2 linked regions of the Wigglesworthia glossinidia endosymbiont of Glossina morsitans morsitans (Yale colony) genome follow. Each later gene encodes a partner of the first gene's protein in a complex. Links are inferred from orthologs where the notes say so. Each region holds a gene or a part of one and is shown in the gene's direction. Other genes may lie near its edges.

Region 1 (8,498 bases):
CGGATGTATCATGCATTGTTTTACAGAAAATATACAAATAGCAAAAATTTTTTTAGACTTAGGATGTTATATTTCATTTTCTGGAATTGTTACTTTTAAAAATGCAAAAATAATACAAGATTGCGCAAGATATGTACCTGATGATCGTATATTAATAGAAACAGATTCACCATATTTATCTCCCGAACCATATAGAGGAAAAAAAAATCAACCATCTTATTTAATTCATATTGCAAAATATATTGCAAATTTAAGAAATACAACTTTAAAAAATTTTTCAAAAAGTATAGTAAAAAATTTTCAAAAATTATTCCCAAAACACTCCAGTAAAAATAAAAAAAATATTCAATAAATATCAAGGAAAATATATTTTGAAAGAAAATATTTTTATAAAGATTTTGCAAAAAAAATCACCCGCAAATATTATATATCAAGATAATTACGTGACTGCTTTTCGAGATAAAAATCCTCAAGCACCAATACACGTTATTATAATAACTAATATACTTATACCTACTGTAAATGATGTAAAAGATCAACATGCATTAATGCTCGGTCATTTGTTTCTTGCAGCTTCTAAAATAGCTGTAAAAGAAAAAATTAATAAAAGTGGTTATCGTCTAATAATTAATTGTAACAAAGATGGTGGCCAAGAAATTTATCATTTACATATGCATTTATTAGGAGGTAAAAATCTTGGAAAATTATTATATTGATACGAACAAAAATGAAATTTAACATTAACATAAAAATATAAATAATAACTAATTTACTGCAAGAGAAAACATATATTATAAATAAATTTATAGAAATTATTGCTGATAACTAATAATATATTCTAAAAAAATTGGAAAATACACAATGTTACAAAAAATTATTATAGTTGGCGGAGGAGCTGGCGGTTTAGAATTAGCTACAAAATTAGGAAATAAATTAGGAAAAAAAAAATTAGCCAGTATTATTTTAGTCGATTTTAATTACATTCATGTATGGAAACCTTTATTGCATAAAGTTGCCGTAGGCTCTTTAAATGAAGGCAATAACTGTACTAGCTATATCGCACACGCTAAAAATCATTATTTTAAATTTTGTTTAGGAAAAATGATTGGAATTAATCGTATTAAAAAAACAATTATACTTAATGAATTAATCAATCAAGATGGAACAATTATTGTTCCTAAAAGAGAATTGAACTATGATATTTTAGTAATTGCAATTGGTAGCAAATCAAATCATTTTGCAGTACCTGGAGTAAAAAAATACTGTAATTTTATTGATGATATTTTTCAAGCTAAAAAATTTTATAAAAAGATGTTTAATTTATTTTTAAAAATTTCTATGAACAACAATCTTCTTACAGAAGAGTATAATATTGCAATTGTCGGGGGAGGAGCAACTGGAGTAGAATTATCGGCAGAGTTATGTAATGCAGTCGATGAATTGCATCGATACGGCTTTCAAGGTTTAAAAAAAAACGTTCTTCATGTAACATTAATTGAAACAGGACCTAGAATTTTACCTGCTTTACCAACTAGAATTTCTCATAGAGTACATTTAGAATTAAAAAAAATTGGTGTAAAAATTTTTAATAATACTACAATTGTAAAATGCAACGAAACTAGTTTGCTTACTAAAAATGGAGAAAAGATTAAATCTGAACTTATGGTATGGTCGGCTGGAGTTAAAGCACAAAAATTCCAAGAAAAATATTTTGATTTAGAAACAAATCATATTCATCAAATATTAGTTAAAGATACATTGCAAACTACTTTAGACGAAAAAATATTTGCAATAGGTGACTGTGCATCTTGTTTATTAAAAAATGGCATCTATGTACCTCCGAGAGCTCAAGCAGCACATCAAATGGCAACATGTACTTATTTTAATATTTTATCATTAATAAAAAATAAAAAATTAAAAAGCTATATCTATAAGGATTATGGATCACTTATATCGTTATCTAAATTTAAAACAATAGGAAATTTTATGGATCATATAACTAATAATTCAATTTTAATTGAAGGCATGATTGCAAAATTAGCGTATCTTTTATTATATCGTATGCATCAAATTTCTTTACATGGATCTATAAAAACAGGATTTATGATACTTTCTACAGGAATTGAACGCATTATTCAACCTCGTTTTAAATTACATTGATTATTTTAATTTATTTTTTTAATCAAGATATAGAAATTAAAAAATTTTTTACATAATTTATTCTTTCTAGATAACTATTTGTATAAAAATTTATTTTTAACTTTGTGCTCGTTTTAAAACTATAAATTTTAGAATTCTGCAATATTGTTATTAATTTTTTATAATTTATAGTATTTTTTTCATGAAATTCGATCGTACCTCCTTGAGAATTCAAATTAATTTTTTTGATTCCTAACAAATAAGACTGTTTTCTAATTTTCGCAATTTCGATTAAATTTAATGCAAATTCTGGAATAGTACCAAAATTATGCAACAATTGATTTTTTATAATATGAATTTTTTCAATATTACTACTAAAAATTTTTTTATAAAAATTTAAACGTGTTGATACGTCTGAAATATAAGATTCTGGTAAAAAAGCTGGAACATTTAAATCTACTTCTGTAAAATTATTTTTGATATTTTCTAAAGAAATTTCTTTACCAGATTTTATTGCATTTACGGCATTATATAATAATTCATGATATAATGAAATTCCTATAGAATTTATTTGACCACTTTGTTTAGATCCTAACAATTCTCCGGAACCTCTAATTTCTAAATCATTTATTGCTAGTGAAAATCCTGATCCTAAAGTATCTATTTTAGAAATTGCCTCTAATCTTTTTTTAGAATTTTCTTTCAAAGAACATTTTGGAGATATCAAAAAATATGCATATGCTTGACGAAATGACCTTCCTACTCTTCCGCGTAATTGATTTAACTGGGCAAGACCAAATTGATCGGCGCATTCAATAATAATGGTATTAGCATTTGCTATATCAATTCCAGTTTCAATGATTGTAGTACATACTAATACGTCAAAATTATTTTTTTGAAAATTTTTCATAATTCTTTTAAGCGATTTTTTACACATCTTTGAATGTAAAATTTCAATACGCGCTATAGGTATTAATTTTTTTAAAAGTTCTAATTTTTTATTAATCGTTTGAATATTGTTATGTAAGTAATATATTTGTCCTTTTCTAGATAATTCTTTTTCGATAGCTTTTTTAATTATTGATTTATTATATTCGTAAATAAATGTTTTTATTGCAAGTCGATGTTTTGGAGGTGTAGAGATAATTGACAAATCTCTCAAACTATTCAAAGCCATATTTAAAGTTCTCGGGATAGGAGTAGCTGTTAGTGCTAAAATATCGATGCCTGAACGTAATACATTAATGCATTCTTTTTGAGACACACCAAATCGATGTTCTTCATCAATAATCAATAATCCCAAGTCATGCCAAATAACATCTTTCTGTAATATACGATGTGTACCAATTACAATATGAAAATTACCTTTTAAAATTAAATTTAGAACATTCTTTTGTTCTCGAATATTTAAAAAACGTGATAACATTGCAATTTTTATTGGCCATTTTTTGAATCTTAAACTAAAATTTTTAAAATGTTGTTGTGCCAATAACGTTGTTGGAGTAAGTAAAGCTACTTGTTTTTTGTTTTCTACAGCTACAAAAGCAGCGCGCATAGCAATTTCTGTTTTTCCAAAACCTACATCGCCGCATATTAAACGATTCATAATCGTATTTTTTTGCATATCATACAAAACTGCATCAATAGCTTTTTGTTGATCATACGTAAGTTCAAAATTACAATCACGACAAAATTCTTGGTATTTAAAAATATTATTTCTAAACTCAAATCCTTTTTTAGATAATCGTTCTGATATATTATCTAATAATTCAGCTGCTAAATCTTTAATTTTATATATTGTTTTTTTTCTAGTTTTTTTCCATGTATCCGATCCAAGTTTGTGTAAAGTAATATTTTCTGTATTTAAATGACATGGAAGATATTTATTTATTAAATGCATAGATGTAAGCGGGACGTATAAAATATCATTTTTTAAATATTTAATCATTAAATATTCATTTTCTATATCTCCTGTTTTTATTAGTTTAGTTCCTATGTATTTACCAATGCCATGTTCAAAATGAACAACAAAATCTCCTACCTTTAAAAGTATTTCGAATTTTTTTTTGGAGTTATAAAAAAAATCATTTATTTTTTTGTTCATTGTATTAATATAATTTTTAATTAAATGTAATTTATTTACAATATCTATGTATCTTAATTAAAATAAGTTTACATAAATATTGAATGCATATATTTTATAATAATTATTTAACTTGCTCTATTACAAAAATTTTTTATCTAAAAAAATTTAATTTTATACTGAAATTAATTCACAAAAAATTTGGTACTAAATATACATATTTAAAATATAATATTATATGTACTTAACTATAAGTATGTTAAATTTGATAAATACATAAAATGTATCAACCAGCTTTCTTGTATATTGGAATAAGATATATCTTAAAAAATGCATTCAATCAATACAATAAATTATCTTCTTGGATATCATTAGTCGGTATAACAATAGGAATATTTACATTAATATTAGTTACTTCTATTATGAATGGATTTGAAAAAAATTTAGCACAACACATACTAAAATATATTCCACATGCAATTTTGAAGAACGAAAATAATATAAATTTTAATAAAAATTTGGTTTTATCGAATAATAAAGAATGTTCAAATATTCGAAATTTTTCTTCATTTATTTCGACTAACGTTATTATTCAAAGTGAATACGGACTAATTAACGGAACAATTTCTAATATAGAATCCATAGAAAAAAATTTATCTTTATTAAATATTAATAATAAAGTTATTAATCGTTTAATACCGGGACAATATAAAATTATTATAGGTTACGAACTTTCTAAAATTCTTAATGTTCATATTAATGATCGAATACGATTAATTTTTCCAGAAAAAAGTAATTTTACAATTGTTGGTTTAATACCTACACAAAGAATTTTTACTGTATTTGATATATTTTATACTAATAGTGAAATGGATAAAAATCAATTATTTATCCATTCAAAAGAACTTAAAAAAGTTATGCGTTATCCTGAAAAACATATTGATGGATGGCGATTATGGCTACAAGATCCATTAAAAATTAATACGAATAGTATAAAATCTTGTTTTATCAGTCATTATTCATATCAAGATTGGCGTGATTATAAATCAGAAATTTTTCGTGCATTAAAAATGGAAAAAAATGTTACTTTAGTATTTTTAAGTTTAATTGCTATTATATCTATATGTAACGTTTGCATTGCACTTTCAGTAGAAATTACTTATAAAAAACAAGAAATTGCTATTTTTAAAACACAAGGTTGTAAAAAATATGAAATATTTTTAATCTTTATATTGTATGGTATAATTAATGGAGTATTAGGTATTTTTTTTGGAAATATAACAGGCATAATATGTGCTTATTATTTAAATAATATTTTATCAGCATTAGATATATTTAATAAAATTTTTTTACCAGTAAAAATTCAAGCAATTAATATTATTTATATAGACCTTATTTTTATTATTTTTGTTATTTTATCTACTTTGTACCCTTCTTATTATGCTATGAAAATTCAACCTGCAAAAACTTTAAAATATGAATAAAATACCAATTTTAAGTTGTGTAAATGTTACTAAAATATACAAAAATAAACTTATAATACTTAACAATATAAACTTATCTATTCAAAGATCAGAAACAATCGCTATTGTTGGTCGATCAGGATCAGGAAAAAGTACGTTATTATACATATTAAGTGGATTAGACAATCCTACAAAAGGAGATGTTTTTTTTGAAGGCAAATCAATATATCGTTTATCTTCTTCACAAAGCGCTGATTTAAGAAATAAAAGTTTTGGATTTATTTATCAATTTCATCATTTGCTTCCAGATTTTAATGTTTTAGAAAATGTTTTAATGCCTGCTTTAATAGGGAAATTTAACATTAAAAATGCAAAAAAATCTGCATACGAAATTTTAGAACAATTAGGTTTACAAAAACGTGTGCATTATAAACCACATGAACTTTCTGGAGGAGAAAAACAAAGAGTAGCTATTGCAAGAGCTTTAATTAACAATCCAAAAATAATTTTTGCAGATGAACCTACTGGAAATTTAGATCAAATTTCTGCAAAAAAATTTTTTGCTTTATTAAATACTATAAATTTATATAAAAGTACTACTTTTTTGGTTGTTACACATTGTTTGAATTTTTCAAAAAAATTAAAAAAAGTGTTAGAGATAAAAAATGGTATTTTATATAAAAAAGATTTCTAAATTTTTTTTAGATTTACTCCCATTGTCATTAAAAATTGCACTAAATTTTCAAATAGGTTGGAAAAAAGAAAAAATAACTGCTTTTATTTCAAATATGTTAATCATCGGAATTACATTAAACATTATTATTAGTATTTTATCGATTAGTATAATTAACGGTTTTGAACATGCACTAAAAAATAAAATTTTAAATATAGTACCGCACTTAGAAATTAGTTTTTTAAGCAAATTTTCTATAAAAAATTGGAAATTTTTAAAAACGAAAATTTTAAACTTCCCTGACGTTATAGCAATTTCTCCATATTTAAATTTTGTTGGATTAATTGAAAATAAAATCGCATTCCATGTCCTATATATTCATGCTATTGATACTCAATATGAAACAAAATTTCAAAAAAATGTAAAATATTTTTATAAAGATCAATCAAACATCTTATTACAGCTAGATAAAATAAATAATTCTATTATCATCGGAGCAGGAATAGCAAAAAAATTTAATTTAAAAATAGGAGATAAATTATCAATTTTTCCTGCTAATATAAATAAAAAAAATAATTTTGTTTTTCCTCAATCACTTAATTTTAAAATAGTTAACATAATAAAATTTAATAGTCAATTAGATCATGACTTTGCTATTATCTCGTTATTTCATGCTCAAAAATTACTTAATAGAACAAATGAAATTGACGGTGTTAACATTAAAGTAAAAAACATGTTTAAGTTAAATAATGTAATAAAAGAATTTTTTTTAATCAATAATCCAAATTTTTTTCAAATTAATACTTGGATGTTAAAATACGGTTATATATATCAAGATATACAGACAGTTCGTGCAATTATATATTTATGTGTATTTTTAGTTTCTGTTATTTTTTCTTCTAGTATAATCTCTATGTTAACTGCAATTATGAAAAGAAAAATTTTTGATGTTGCTATTTTATTTTCTTTAGGAGCTAAAAATAGACTAATTTATAGTGTATTTTTATGGTATGGGGGAATATATATTATTTTTGGTAGTTTTTGGGGAATTTTAATAGGTTTGTTTATATCGCATTATTTTAATGTAATTATAAAAAAAATTGAAAATTTATTCAATGTTCAATTTTTATCTTCAAATATATATTTCGTAGATTCTATACCAATTCAAATTGTTGCTTTTGATATATTTTTGATTATATTATTTATTTTTATATTATTTATGATATCTAGCATATATTCTATATTCAAAATGATGCGTAAAAGTTCTAATAAATTTATATTATCTTAAAAAATTTTAAAAATTAATTTTAAGATTTAAATTTGTAAGATTTCAAAATTATTTAATATATTTTTTAAATTGACGTATAAGCTGCGTCGACAATCCAATGTACTTATCAGGAGTAATATTTTGCAAAATCTTTTTATCTGTTTCAGAAATATTTAATGTTTTAATAAATAATTTAATATTAATTTCGTTTATTTCGTGTTTTTTAAAAAAATTTTTTACTAATTCATAAGAGTTTTTTATTTTATTACGACGCATTAAAATTTGTATAGGTTCTGATAAAACTTCCCAGTGGTTATTTAAATCGTTCTTTATTTTTGAAGTATTTATTTCTAATTTTGAAAAACCATATAACATTTTTTGGTAAGCAATAAATGAATAGCTTATAGCAACTCCTATGTTTCTTAATATAGTAGAATCTGTTAAATCTCTTTGTAATCTTGAAATTGGAAGTTTCTTAGATAAAAAGTTTAAAATAGCATTAGAAAGTTCTAAATTACCTTCTGAGTTTTCAAAATCAATAGGATTTACTTTATGTGGCATAACAGAAGAGCCAATTTCGTTAACATGAAATTTTTTTTTAAAATAGTTTCTTGAAACGTATGTCCAAATATCTTGATTAAAACCAATTAAAATGCTATTAAAATGAGATATGCAATTTAAAATTTCTACAATATAATCATGTGGTTCAATTTGAGTCGTAAACACATTAGGTACAATATCAAAATTAGAAATAAATTTTTTGCTAAAATTAACCCAATCGAAGTTTGGATAAGCAATATTATGAGCATTATAATTTCCTACTGTACCATTGAATTTTCCAAGAATTTTGATTTTTTTAAGTTTTTGGTACTG
Region 2 (10,899 bases), 150 kb from region 1 along the record:
AAAATGATTAAATTTTAATATTTCTTCATTAAGAATGCTGATTTTTTTTTGAACTAAATCATAACAATCTTGAGACAACTGTCTTGCCTGATTAATGCGATATTTTTTTATATTAATTGGAGATAAAACTTCAATTATTACTATGCCGTTATTATACTTGTTTATTTTTATTTGAGATGTATCTGAAACGCAAATTGGAACAATAGGAACTTGAGCATGTAACGCGATATGGAATGCTCCTGATTTAAATGGTAATAATCCTTTTCCTCTACTTCGAGTGCCTTCTGGAAACATCCAAATTGATGTTTTTTGATCTTTTAAAATAGAAGTAACTTTTTTTAATGATTTTAAAGAACTAATTTTATTTTTTCTATCTATCAATAAATTACCTGATATCCAATATAAAATACCAAAAAAAGGAATCCATATTAAACTTTTTTTTCCTATCGTAATAGTATTTTTTTTTATTACTCGAGATACTGTTATCATATCAAAATTATTTTGATGATTAGCTATATATACGCAATTTTTTGGAAAATTTATATTTTTTGGATAACGTATAATAACTTTAATTCCAAATATACAATAAAGATGTCCAAAAATTCTACCAAATTTATATGCATGACATGAATTGCATGGTTTATATAGTGCACAATAAATTGATCCTATTATGCAAATTAAAATACAAATTATTAATAATACTAACATGCGAAAAATGGCTAACATTTTTTTAAAAATGATATTTATTATTTATTAATATTATAATATATAAATTTGATTAACGAAATATTTCTCCAAATTTTAATAAAATCAATGTTTTATATAGATAATCAAAAACATGATATATCAATTAACTGTAATTTTTTTCATAAATCTTTCATAAATTTTATCTATATAGGGAAACATTCCGTGCCATAATAAAAATGTATGGGCCGCTTGTGCAATTAACATACCAAACCCATCAAAACAATTTTTAGCACCTTTTTCTTTACAATGTACAAGAAATTGTGTCTTTTTATTTTTTTTATAAAACATATCATAACAAAAAACATTTTCATTAATTATGTCATAATTAATATTAGGTGCTTGATTATATATTCCGCAAGAAGTTGCATTAATAATTAGATTATAATTTTCTTTTGTTATATCTTTCATGGGTAATACTTTTATCTGATGTTTATAAGATTGATATAATTGAGCAATTTTAAATGCTTTGGAAATTGTACGATTTGTCATTGTAAGATTACAACCAAAATTTAACAAATAATTTACCGAACTAGCAGCTGCATTTCCTGAACCGATCAACAACAATTTGCTATTTTTTTTTATTATGTTTAATCTATTTAAATCATATATTAATCCAATACCGTCTGTATCATCTCCTAACAACAAGCCATTAGGTTGCTTTTTAATTGTATTTATTGATTTTGACATAAAAGCACGTTTTGTAATTTGATCACATAAAAAAAAACTACGTTTTTTAAAAGGTGTAGTAATGTTTGCTCCTAAACCTCCGGAATTAAAAAAATCTTTTACTTTTTTTTCAAAAGTATATTTTTTGACTAAATGTTTTCGATATTTATATTTAAGTCCAGTAAATTTTTGAAATTCCTGATGTATTTCTGGGGAACAACTATGTTCCACAGGATTTCCAAATAGAGCAAAAACATTATTTAATGACATTTTTTTATCCTTTACGAATAACACGATTATTAAATATATTTCTTATTTCAGAAGGATTTTGATAAAGTCCAATAGGATAATCTAAAATTTTTATATTTTCCCCGAATTGTTTATATACTTCGTTTGAAGTTTTTGCTGGAATTTTTCCAGATAAGTTTGCACTAGTAGAAATTAGTGGTTTTCCAAACATATTACAAATTTTTATAATCGGAAAAAAAGCACTCACCCGAACTGCTAACATGCTATTTTCCCCGATTAACCATGGAGAAATAGTATTTTTTGGAGGCATTAACCATGTTATAAATCCAGGCCAAGTTAAAAAAATTTTTTTTAATATATTTTTACTAATTAGATTGTAGTTAATATATTTTTTCAACTGAAAAAAATTAGATGCAACTAATATAAATCCTTTTTCTTTATTTCTTTTTTTTAAAATTAACAATTTTTTGACTGCAGAAAATGAATCTGGATCACAGCCTAATCCAAACACTGCTTCTGTCGGATATGCAATAACTTTTTTCTGATGCAGTGCGCTTATAATTTCTACAAAGTTATTAGTATTCATAATATTATAAAAATTTTGTTATTTATTTTATAAAAGAATTATACATATTAATATCATAGATATATAATAAAATATCTAATATATATAGGAAATGATATTCTAAAAATTTTATTCGAAATAAATAATTATATAATTAAAAACTACTATTTTTTTTAATATTTAACATTAACAAAAAATGCGCTATAATCTTGTTTGAAAAAGAAAAAATTTTTATTCAGTTTGATTTTTTATTTAGACAAAGTTTATTAAAAATTAAAAAAATAAAAAAACTTTGTTTAAAATTACTCAAATGTTTAAAATTCTAAAATTTACAAATACAGTACAAGAAAAATATTTTGCTCTTATTTTTTTAAATTATATATATTATGTCTATATTATCAATACTACATTATCCAGATAAAAGATTAAGAAATGTTGCATCTTCGGTAACTTCAATAAATAAAAAAATACAAACACTTATAGATAATATGTTTGAAACAATGTATTTACAAGAAGGTATCGGTTTAGCAGCAACACAAGTTGATATTCATAAAAGAATTATCGTAATTGATACATCCAAACAAAAGAACGAAAAGATAGTGTTAATTAATCCAAAATTTTTAAATAAATACGGAAGTGAAATTTTTGAAGAAGGATGTTTATCTATCCCTAATATGCGCGTATATGTATCTCGATCTAGCACAGTGAAAATAGAAGCTTTCAATTATTACGGAAAAAAATTTTTTTTAAAAGCTACAGGATTATTGTCTAGTTGTATTCAACACGAAATGGATCATTTAATTGGAAAATTACTTATCGATCATTCAATTCGAAAATTATAAAAAAATAATAACTATTTAATTCATAACTATACAAATTTAAAATAATGTTACTTCAAATATGCACATATCAAAATCTTTAAAAATTATTTTCGCTGGCACATCCTATTTTTCTAGTAAATTTTTAAATATTTTACTACATTCTCAACATATTGTCGCTGGCATTTTAACGCAACCAGATCGTGCTTCTGGAAGGGGACAACAAATACATGAAAGTCCAATAAAAAAAATAGCAAAAAATTACAATATCCCTATATTTCAACCATTTTCTTCAAAAGATTTAGATAATATTATAGATGTTTTAAAATTAATAAACTGCGATATAATTTTAGTAATTGCATATAAAATAGTATTATCAAAAAAAATTTTATCTTTGCCTAAATTAGGATGCATTAATTTACATGGATCTTTATTACCACGTTGGCGTGGATCTTCTCCTGTGCACAGAGCAATTCAATTTGGTGACAAAAAAACAGGTATTACATTTATTAAAATGGACGAAGGTATAGATACAGGACCTATACTATATACATGCAAATGTAATATTACAAATTTTGATACTACAGAAACTTTATTAAACAAATTATACAAAATTGGAAAATGTGCAATCATCAAAGTTTTATATAAATTATCTATCGGAAATTTTCATTTATATCCGCAAAATAATTTGCTAGCAACATATGCGAAAAAAATCAATAAAAATGAAGCAAAAATTGACTGGAAAATTCCAGCAATACAATTAGAAAGAAATATTCGTGCTTTTAATCCTTGGCCAATAAGTTACTTTTGGATATCGCAAACATATGTAAAAATATGGAAAGCAAAAACTGATAAAAATAATATATTCTTTCATTCTCCGGGAGAAATATTGAAAATTAATTCTCATGGAGTATATATAAGTACAAGTCAAGGAATATTAATTTTGCAAATTTTACAATTATCAGGGCGGAAAAAAAATTTTATAAAAGAATCTTGGCATACATATAGAAAATTATTTATTCCAGGAAATTTTTTACTATAAAATAATTAATAAATATATTGAATTCAAATACACTATACAATGTAAAAATTAGATTATAAATATTACTATGAAAATTATAATTTTAGGTGCAGGTCAAGTCGGAGGAACGTTAGCAGAAAATTTATCTAGCGAGCATAACGATATTACTATTATAGATACAGATGAATATAAACTAAGACAATTACAAGAAAAATATGATTTAAAAACTATTCAAGGACATGCATCGCATCCAACAATTTTGAAAGATGCCCAAGCAGAAGATGCAGACGTATTAATAGCTGCTACTTATTCCGACGAAATTAATATTTTAGCATGTCAAATAGCCTATATTTTATTTAGAACACCAAACCGAATTGCACGTATTCGTTCTACGGATTATATTCAAGAATCTTTGAAATTGTTTAACCCTGCTTCTATACCAATAGACTATTTAATTTCTCCTGAAATGATAATAGCAAAAAATATTTTTAATCTTATTGAACATCCTGGAGCATTACAATTTTTTATATTTTCTATTGATAAAATTAGCTTAGTTTCTTTAAAAATTTCAGATGCTTCAATTGAATTAGTAGAACATATTATTTTATTGCTTCCAGAAAGCGTAATAAATTCCGGAACACGTATTGCAGCTATTTTAAGAAATAAAACGTTTATTAATCCTCAAAGTTCTACTCATATAGAAATAGGCGATGAAATTTTTTTTATTACTACAGTAGAAAATGTGAAGTTAATAACTAATGAATTTCAAAAAATAGAAAAACCATATAAACGCATTATGATTGTAGGCGGTGGAAATATTGGAGCAATGTTAGCTAATAAATTAGAAAAAAATTATCAGGTTAAACTAATTGAAAAAAATCAAAGAAGAGCAGCAGAATTAGCAAAAAAATTAAAGAATACTATAGTATTCTATGGAAATGCATCTAATGAAGAATTATTAATTCAAGAACATATTGATCAAGTAGAAGTATTTATTTCGATTACAGATGATGATGAAGCGAATATTATGTCTGCAATGTTAGCTAAGAAAATGGGTGCAAAAAAAGTACTAGCATTAATACAAAGAAAAGCATATGTGGATTTAGTACAAGGCAGCATGATTGACATTGCTATTTCTCCGCAAGAAGCAACTATTTCTGCTTTTTTAAAATATTTAGGAAATACAAATGTAATAAATAACTTTGTTATCAGAAATGGTGTAGCAGAAGTATTAGAAGCAGTTGTAAAAGGAGATGAAACTACTTCTCAAATTATTGGGAGAGAAATATGCGACATTAAATTACCTCCTGGAACTATTATAGGTGCAATTATCAGGAATTCAAAAATTGTTTCCGAACAAAAATATAATCCTATACAAAAAAACGATCATTTTATTATATTTTTAACTGAAAAAAGATTCATTAAAGATATAGAACGACTATTTGAACCAAATCCTTTTTTTCTTTAAAACCAATTTTTAATTTTAAATATAAGTTGATATATTATTGACGAGAATGCAATACTCCCTGTAACCCATAAGAACAAATTAATTAATTTTTCAGATCGGTATTGTTGCATACTGGGCAAAGTATATATTGCATATGTCGGAATTAAAAATAAAATTATTGCTATAATTGGTCCGCTTACATATTCGATAATTTCAAGTATACTGGGATTAAATACTGCCGAAAACCATGCACTAATAAAAACTATACTATTTATTGTGATATTTTTTATATAAAAATTTTTTTTATTGTTGTATTTTTTAAAAATCAAAACAAATACATTATTTAGTCCTTCTTTCGCTCCTATGTAATGTCCAAGAAATGATTTAGTAATAGCTATTGTTGCTAATATAGGACCAAAATCTTTTAAAAAAGAATTTTGAAAACGTATTGAAAAATAAGATAAAATTGATACGTTTTGATTTTTAGCTTCTATCATTTCTTCTGTTGTGATACTAAATATGCAGCTACATACAAAAAATATTACAGTAGTTGTCATTAAAATATGACTATAAAATAGTATTCGAGGACATATTTTTTTAGCGTATATTTGACATTCTTTTTTTTTATTAATTACGAAAGATGAAATAATAGGAGAATGATTAAAAGAAAATATTATTATTGGAATAAGATTCCATATTGCATGATAAATTTTAAAATTATATTGATGAAAAAAATTTTTTAATTCATGAAAAATAGAAAAATTCCAAAATTGTATTAAATAAAAAGATAAAAATAATAAAGATAGAATAAATGGAAATACTAAAATGCTCATAAATTTAACAATAAACTTTTCTCCTATTAAAATAATAAACATTAATAAAAAAATTAAAAAAGAAGCAAGTATAAAACGCGGTATCTCGTAACCATTTATATGATGCGTTATGAAAAAATTCACCGTGTTAGTAATTGCCGTACTATATATGAGTAATATTGGATAAATAGAAAGAAAATATAAAATAGAAAATAACAAAGATGCTTTGCCCCCAAAATTTTCGTCTATCACCTGAGAAATACTCGAATCTTTTTTATTTCCTAATAATACTAGACGTGCCAAATTTCTATGCGATAAAAATGTTATTGGAAAAGCAATTATTATTAAAATTAATAAATATAATATTCCTCCAATACCGATATTAATTGGTAAAAACAAAACTCCTGCTCCTATTGCAGTTCCATATAAACTTAATATCCATGTGATGTTATTTTTATTAAAAATATTATGATAATCTTGATATTTTTTTTTAAAATAATTTTTTTTAAAATTTTCTAACATAAATTCTCCATATTTTTTATTTTACTTGATTATTTTATTGAAATATCAGATAAATACATATTTAATTGTTATTCTTAAAATAAATTTAAATAGCGTTGATTAGTTATTTGTTTTAAGTAAAAAATATATGTGATTGAAAAATAACATTTATAGATAAATTTTAAAATTTTATTATCCATTTTCTTTAATTAAATTGTTAAGGTAATGTTCTACGTCTAAAGCGGCCATACAACCAAATCCTGCTGCAGTAATAGCTTGTCGATATAAATAATCCGAAACATCACCGGCAGAAAATATACCTGATATCGCCGTTGCTGTTCGATACAGTAAATTATCTATTGGTCTGATACAAATATAATTATTTTTTAATGGTATTTGATTGCAAAATATGCTTGTATTAGGTAAATGACCAATTGCAATAAATATTGCAGAAACTATTATTTTTTTTTCTTTTTTTTTATCTGTAGATTCTAATAGAATAGCATTTAGTTTTTGAGAATCTCCTAATATTTCTTTGACTATATAATTAGTATGCAAAATAATTTTTCCTGAATAACTTTTTTTTAACATACGATTTACTAATATTTTCTCTGCTCTAAATTCACTTCTACGATGAATTAAATGTACTTGAGAAGCAATATTAGACAGATATAATGCTTCTTCTATTGCTGTATTTCCACCTCCTACTACAGATACCGGATGATTTTTATAAAAAAATCCATCACATACTGCGCATGCAGATACTCCTTTACCTTTATATAACTCTTCTGAAGGAATACCTAGATAGCGTGCAGATGCTCCGGTAGCAATAATAATTGCATCAGATTTATATTGTTTATTTCCGTAACAAGTAAAAGGTTGACGTTTAAAATCGACTTGATAAATATGGTCAAAATATATTTTAGTACCAAATTTAATTGCATGTATGTTCATTCGATCCATTAACGTGGATCCAGTTAATTTATCTGGACTTCCTGGCCAATTTTCAATTCGATCTGTTGTAGTTAATTGCCCTCCAGGTTGTAAGCCTGTAATTAAAATTGGATTTAAATTAGCTCTCGCTGCATATATAGCTGCTGTATAACCTGCTGGTCCAGAACCTAATATTAATAATTTAGATTTGACAATCATTTTGATTTCCAGATTTTTATTTTTATAATTTTAATAGTAGTTTGTGTTTATAAAATTTTGTACATGTTTAATATAAAATGTTAAATTCTATATATTATACACTGAATTAAAAATATGTTAGAATTTAGTATAAATATAAAATAGTTTAATATTATTTATTTTTTATTAAAAAATCTAAAAATAATTTTTTTAAATTTAAATAACAAGGTTTATTATTTAAATCTAAAATTTAATTTTTAATAATATATTAATTTTTTTTTAAAAATTTTTTTATTTAAAACTAAAAAATAAAATCTCAAGATTATTCTTTTAATTTTTAAAATAAAATTTAAGTATCAATAAAAATAAATCTATAAAAAAATTCTATTTTATTTAAAATACAGATAAATAACATATCAGCAATCTTAAAAAGATATAATTTTTATGAAATTTTTCTTTAAAACTATATTTTTGCATTTTAATTAACGAATTAAATCTTTAATTATGTTAAAAAAAATTTATTTTTTTGATATTTTAATAAAATTAATATTAATTTACTTATTTTTAACTATTATAAGTTTTCAAGAAATAGATTCTAATTGGTTTAAAATATCTTTTCAAGATACTGTCGTTAATTTTGGTGGAAAATTTGGTGCTCAATTATCTGCTACTCTTTTTTTATTTTTTGGAAAAATAACATATATTATCCCATTAGTATTATATTCTATTTTTTGGAGATTTTTTTTTTAAAAAAAAATACGAAATAAATTTTGTACATATTACATGTATTATAATACATAGTTTTTTATTTATTATATTATCTTGTTGTTTATTATCTTTAAATTTTAATTTTTTATCAAACGACAATTTTCTTGGAGGAATAATTGGAATCACATTGAATATTATTTTTCAAAAAATGTTAATAAATATATATTATATAATTTTAATCACAATATTTTTATGGATATACAGTTTAATTTTATTCATTTTATGCTTTATTAAAAAATAATTACAATTTTAATTAAAATTTATAAAAAAATAAAAATTAATTTATTTATACATTAAATAAATTCAAAAAAATTATACTACGTTTTAATTAACAAATAAAAATTTCATCATGTCTACTATTTTTTATATGATAAAAAAACTCTATATATATATGATATTGTATATATATTTAATTATTTATAATGTTTTTTCTGACGATTCATATCTTTTATCAAAAAGATTAAGATTAATTAATAGTTTTTACGCAGGAATAACGCAAAAAATTATCAGTTCTTCAGGAGATCTCGTGCAAGAAAGTTCAGGTGAGATTTGGATGAAAAAACCAAATTTGTTTAAATCACATATTTTTTCTCCTTACGAAAGTATTGCAGTATCTGATGGAAAAACATTATGGTTATATGATTCTACTACTAATCAAGTTATAGCTTATTGGTTGCATCAAATCATTAATGATACTCCTTTATATTTAATTATGAATCATGATCAAAACCATTGGAAAAATTTTCACATAAAAAGTATTGGCAATATTTTTTATATTTTTTCTAAAACTAAAAATTCCAGTTTTAAAAAAATTACTATAATTATTAATAATCAAGGAATTTTAAAAGAACTAAATATATTAAGTAACATTAATTATCAAACAAATTATTCATTTCATATAAAAAATACTAAATTATATCCTAATTTTAAATTTAACTTTAAAATTCCAAAAGGGGCTACATTAGATGATCAAAGAAAATAAAAAATTGATAATTTTTTTTTAAATTAAAATTAAATTTTTTTAAATATATTTATAAGAGAAATAATATGATTAATCCAAAATTTTTACGCAATAATATTGAAGAAGTTTCTAAAAATTTATCTTTAAGAAATTTTATTTTAAATATCGATAAAATTCAAAAATGGAACAAAATTAGAAAAAACTTGCAACTAGAAGTAGACAAATTAAGATCTCAACGTACATTACAAGCAAAAAAAATTCATATTTTAAAAATACAAGGTAGCAGTATCGAAATTTTAAAAAAAGAATCGTTTGAAATTAATCAATTATTAAGCATTAAAAAAACACAGCTGGATTCTATAAAGAAAAAAATAAATGATTATTATTATTCTATCCCTAATCTTTTATCTAAAGATGTACCTTTAGGAAATAATCAAAGTCGAAATGTTGAAATAAAACGTTGGGGTCATCCAAAAAATTATCAATATAAAATTAAAAATCATGTAGAAATTGGAGAAAATTTACATCAATTAAGTATATCACGAGCTGCAAAAATATCTGGTAGTAAATTTGTACTTCTATGCGATAATATTGCACATATGCATCGTGCATTATCGCAATTTATGATGGATTTACATACAATAAAACATGGATATATAGAATATTATTTACCTTATCTTGTACATAAGGACATGTTATATGGAACTGGTCAATTACCTAAATTTTACAATGATTTTTTTTATGTAACATCATATTATAAAAAAAAATATCATAATTACACATTAATTCCTACAGCAGAAGTTCCATTAATAAATTTAATGCGCAATGAAATTATAGAAGAAAAAACATTACCAATTAAAATGACGGCTCATACTCCATGTTTTCGTTCAGAAGCAGGTTCATACGGCCAAGATACTCGAGGGTTAATTCGTGTACATCAATTTGATAAAATTGAAATTGTACAAATTGTGAAACCTGAACAATCTATGCAAGCTTTGGAAGAAATTACACTGCATGCAGAACATATACTCGAATTATTATGCTTACCTTATAGAAAAATACTATTATGTTCAGGAGATACTGGGTTTTCTTCATGCAAAACATATGATTTAGAAGTCTGGATGCCGTCGCAAAACATATATAAAGAAGTTTCTTCATGTTCGAATACTAGCGATTTTCAATCTAGACGTATTAAATTGCGTTATAAAGATAA

The links.
Region 2: the proteins of WIGMOR_RS00545 (region 1) and lolA are in contact, whole or in part, in a cryo-EM structure (PDB 7ARM), measured with the Escherichia coli proteins. The link is inferred for Wigglesworthia glossinidia endosymbiont of Glossina morsitans morsitans (Yale colony) from one-to-one orthologs.

Annotation. Positions count from the first base shown.
Region 1 is NC_016893.1:106,373-114,870, forward strand. What follows is about bases 5,499-8,498. They hold WIGMOR_RS00545 (FtsX-like permease family protein), read left to right. Parts: upstream 5,499-6,350; coding sequence 6,351-7,646; downstream 7,647-8,498. Other genes in these bases: WIGMOR_RS00535 (FtsX-like permease family protein), read left to right, coding at 5,499-5,706; lolD (lipoprotein-releasing ABC transporter ATP-binding protein LolD), read left to right, coding at 5,699-6,379; purB (adenylosuccinate lyase), read right to left, coding at 7,695-8,498. In the rest of the region: WIGMOR_RS00515 (TatD family hydrolase), read left to right, coding at 1-352; WIGMOR_RS00520 (HIT domain-containing protein), read left to right, coding at 369-716; WIGMOR_RS00525 (NAD(P)/FAD-dependent oxidoreductase), read left to right, coding at 862-2,160; mfd (transcription-repair coupling factor), read right to left, coding at 2,183-4,243; more of WIGMOR_RS00535, read left to right, coding at 4,504-5,498. UniProt on the Escherichia coli protein: Part of an ATP-dependent transport system LolCDE responsible for the release of lipoproteins targeted to the outer membrane from the inner membrane.
Region 2 is NC_016893.1:257,090-267,988, forward strand. What follows is about bases 7,973-10,899. They hold lolA (outer membrane lipoprotein chaperone LolA), read left to right. Parts: upstream 7,973-9,092; coding sequence 9,093-9,707; downstream 9,708-10,899. Other genes in these bases: trxB (thioredoxin-disulfide reductase), read right to left, coding at 7,973-7,978; WIGMOR_RS01340 (DNA translocase FtsK 4TM domain-containing protein), read left to right, coding at 8,462-8,707; serS (serine--tRNA ligase), read left to right, coding at 9,773-10,899. In the rest of the region: WIGMOR_RS01300 (1-acylglycerol-3-phosphate O-acyltransferase), read right to left, coding at 1-726; aroE (shikimate dehydrogenase), read right to left, coding at 847-1,683; WIGMOR_RS01310 (Sua5/YciO/YrdC/YwlC family protein), read right to left, coding at 1,688-2,248; def (peptide deformylase), read left to right, coding at 2,614-3,069; fmt (methionyl-tRNA formyltransferase), read left to right, coding at 3,128-4,087; Trk system potassium transporter TrkA, read left to right, coding at 4,155-5,534; WIGMOR_RS01330 (amino acid permease), read right to left, coding at 5,531-6,847; more of trxB, read right to left, coding at 7,019-7,972. UniProt on the Escherichia coli protein: Participates in the translocation of lipoproteins from the inner membrane to the outer membrane.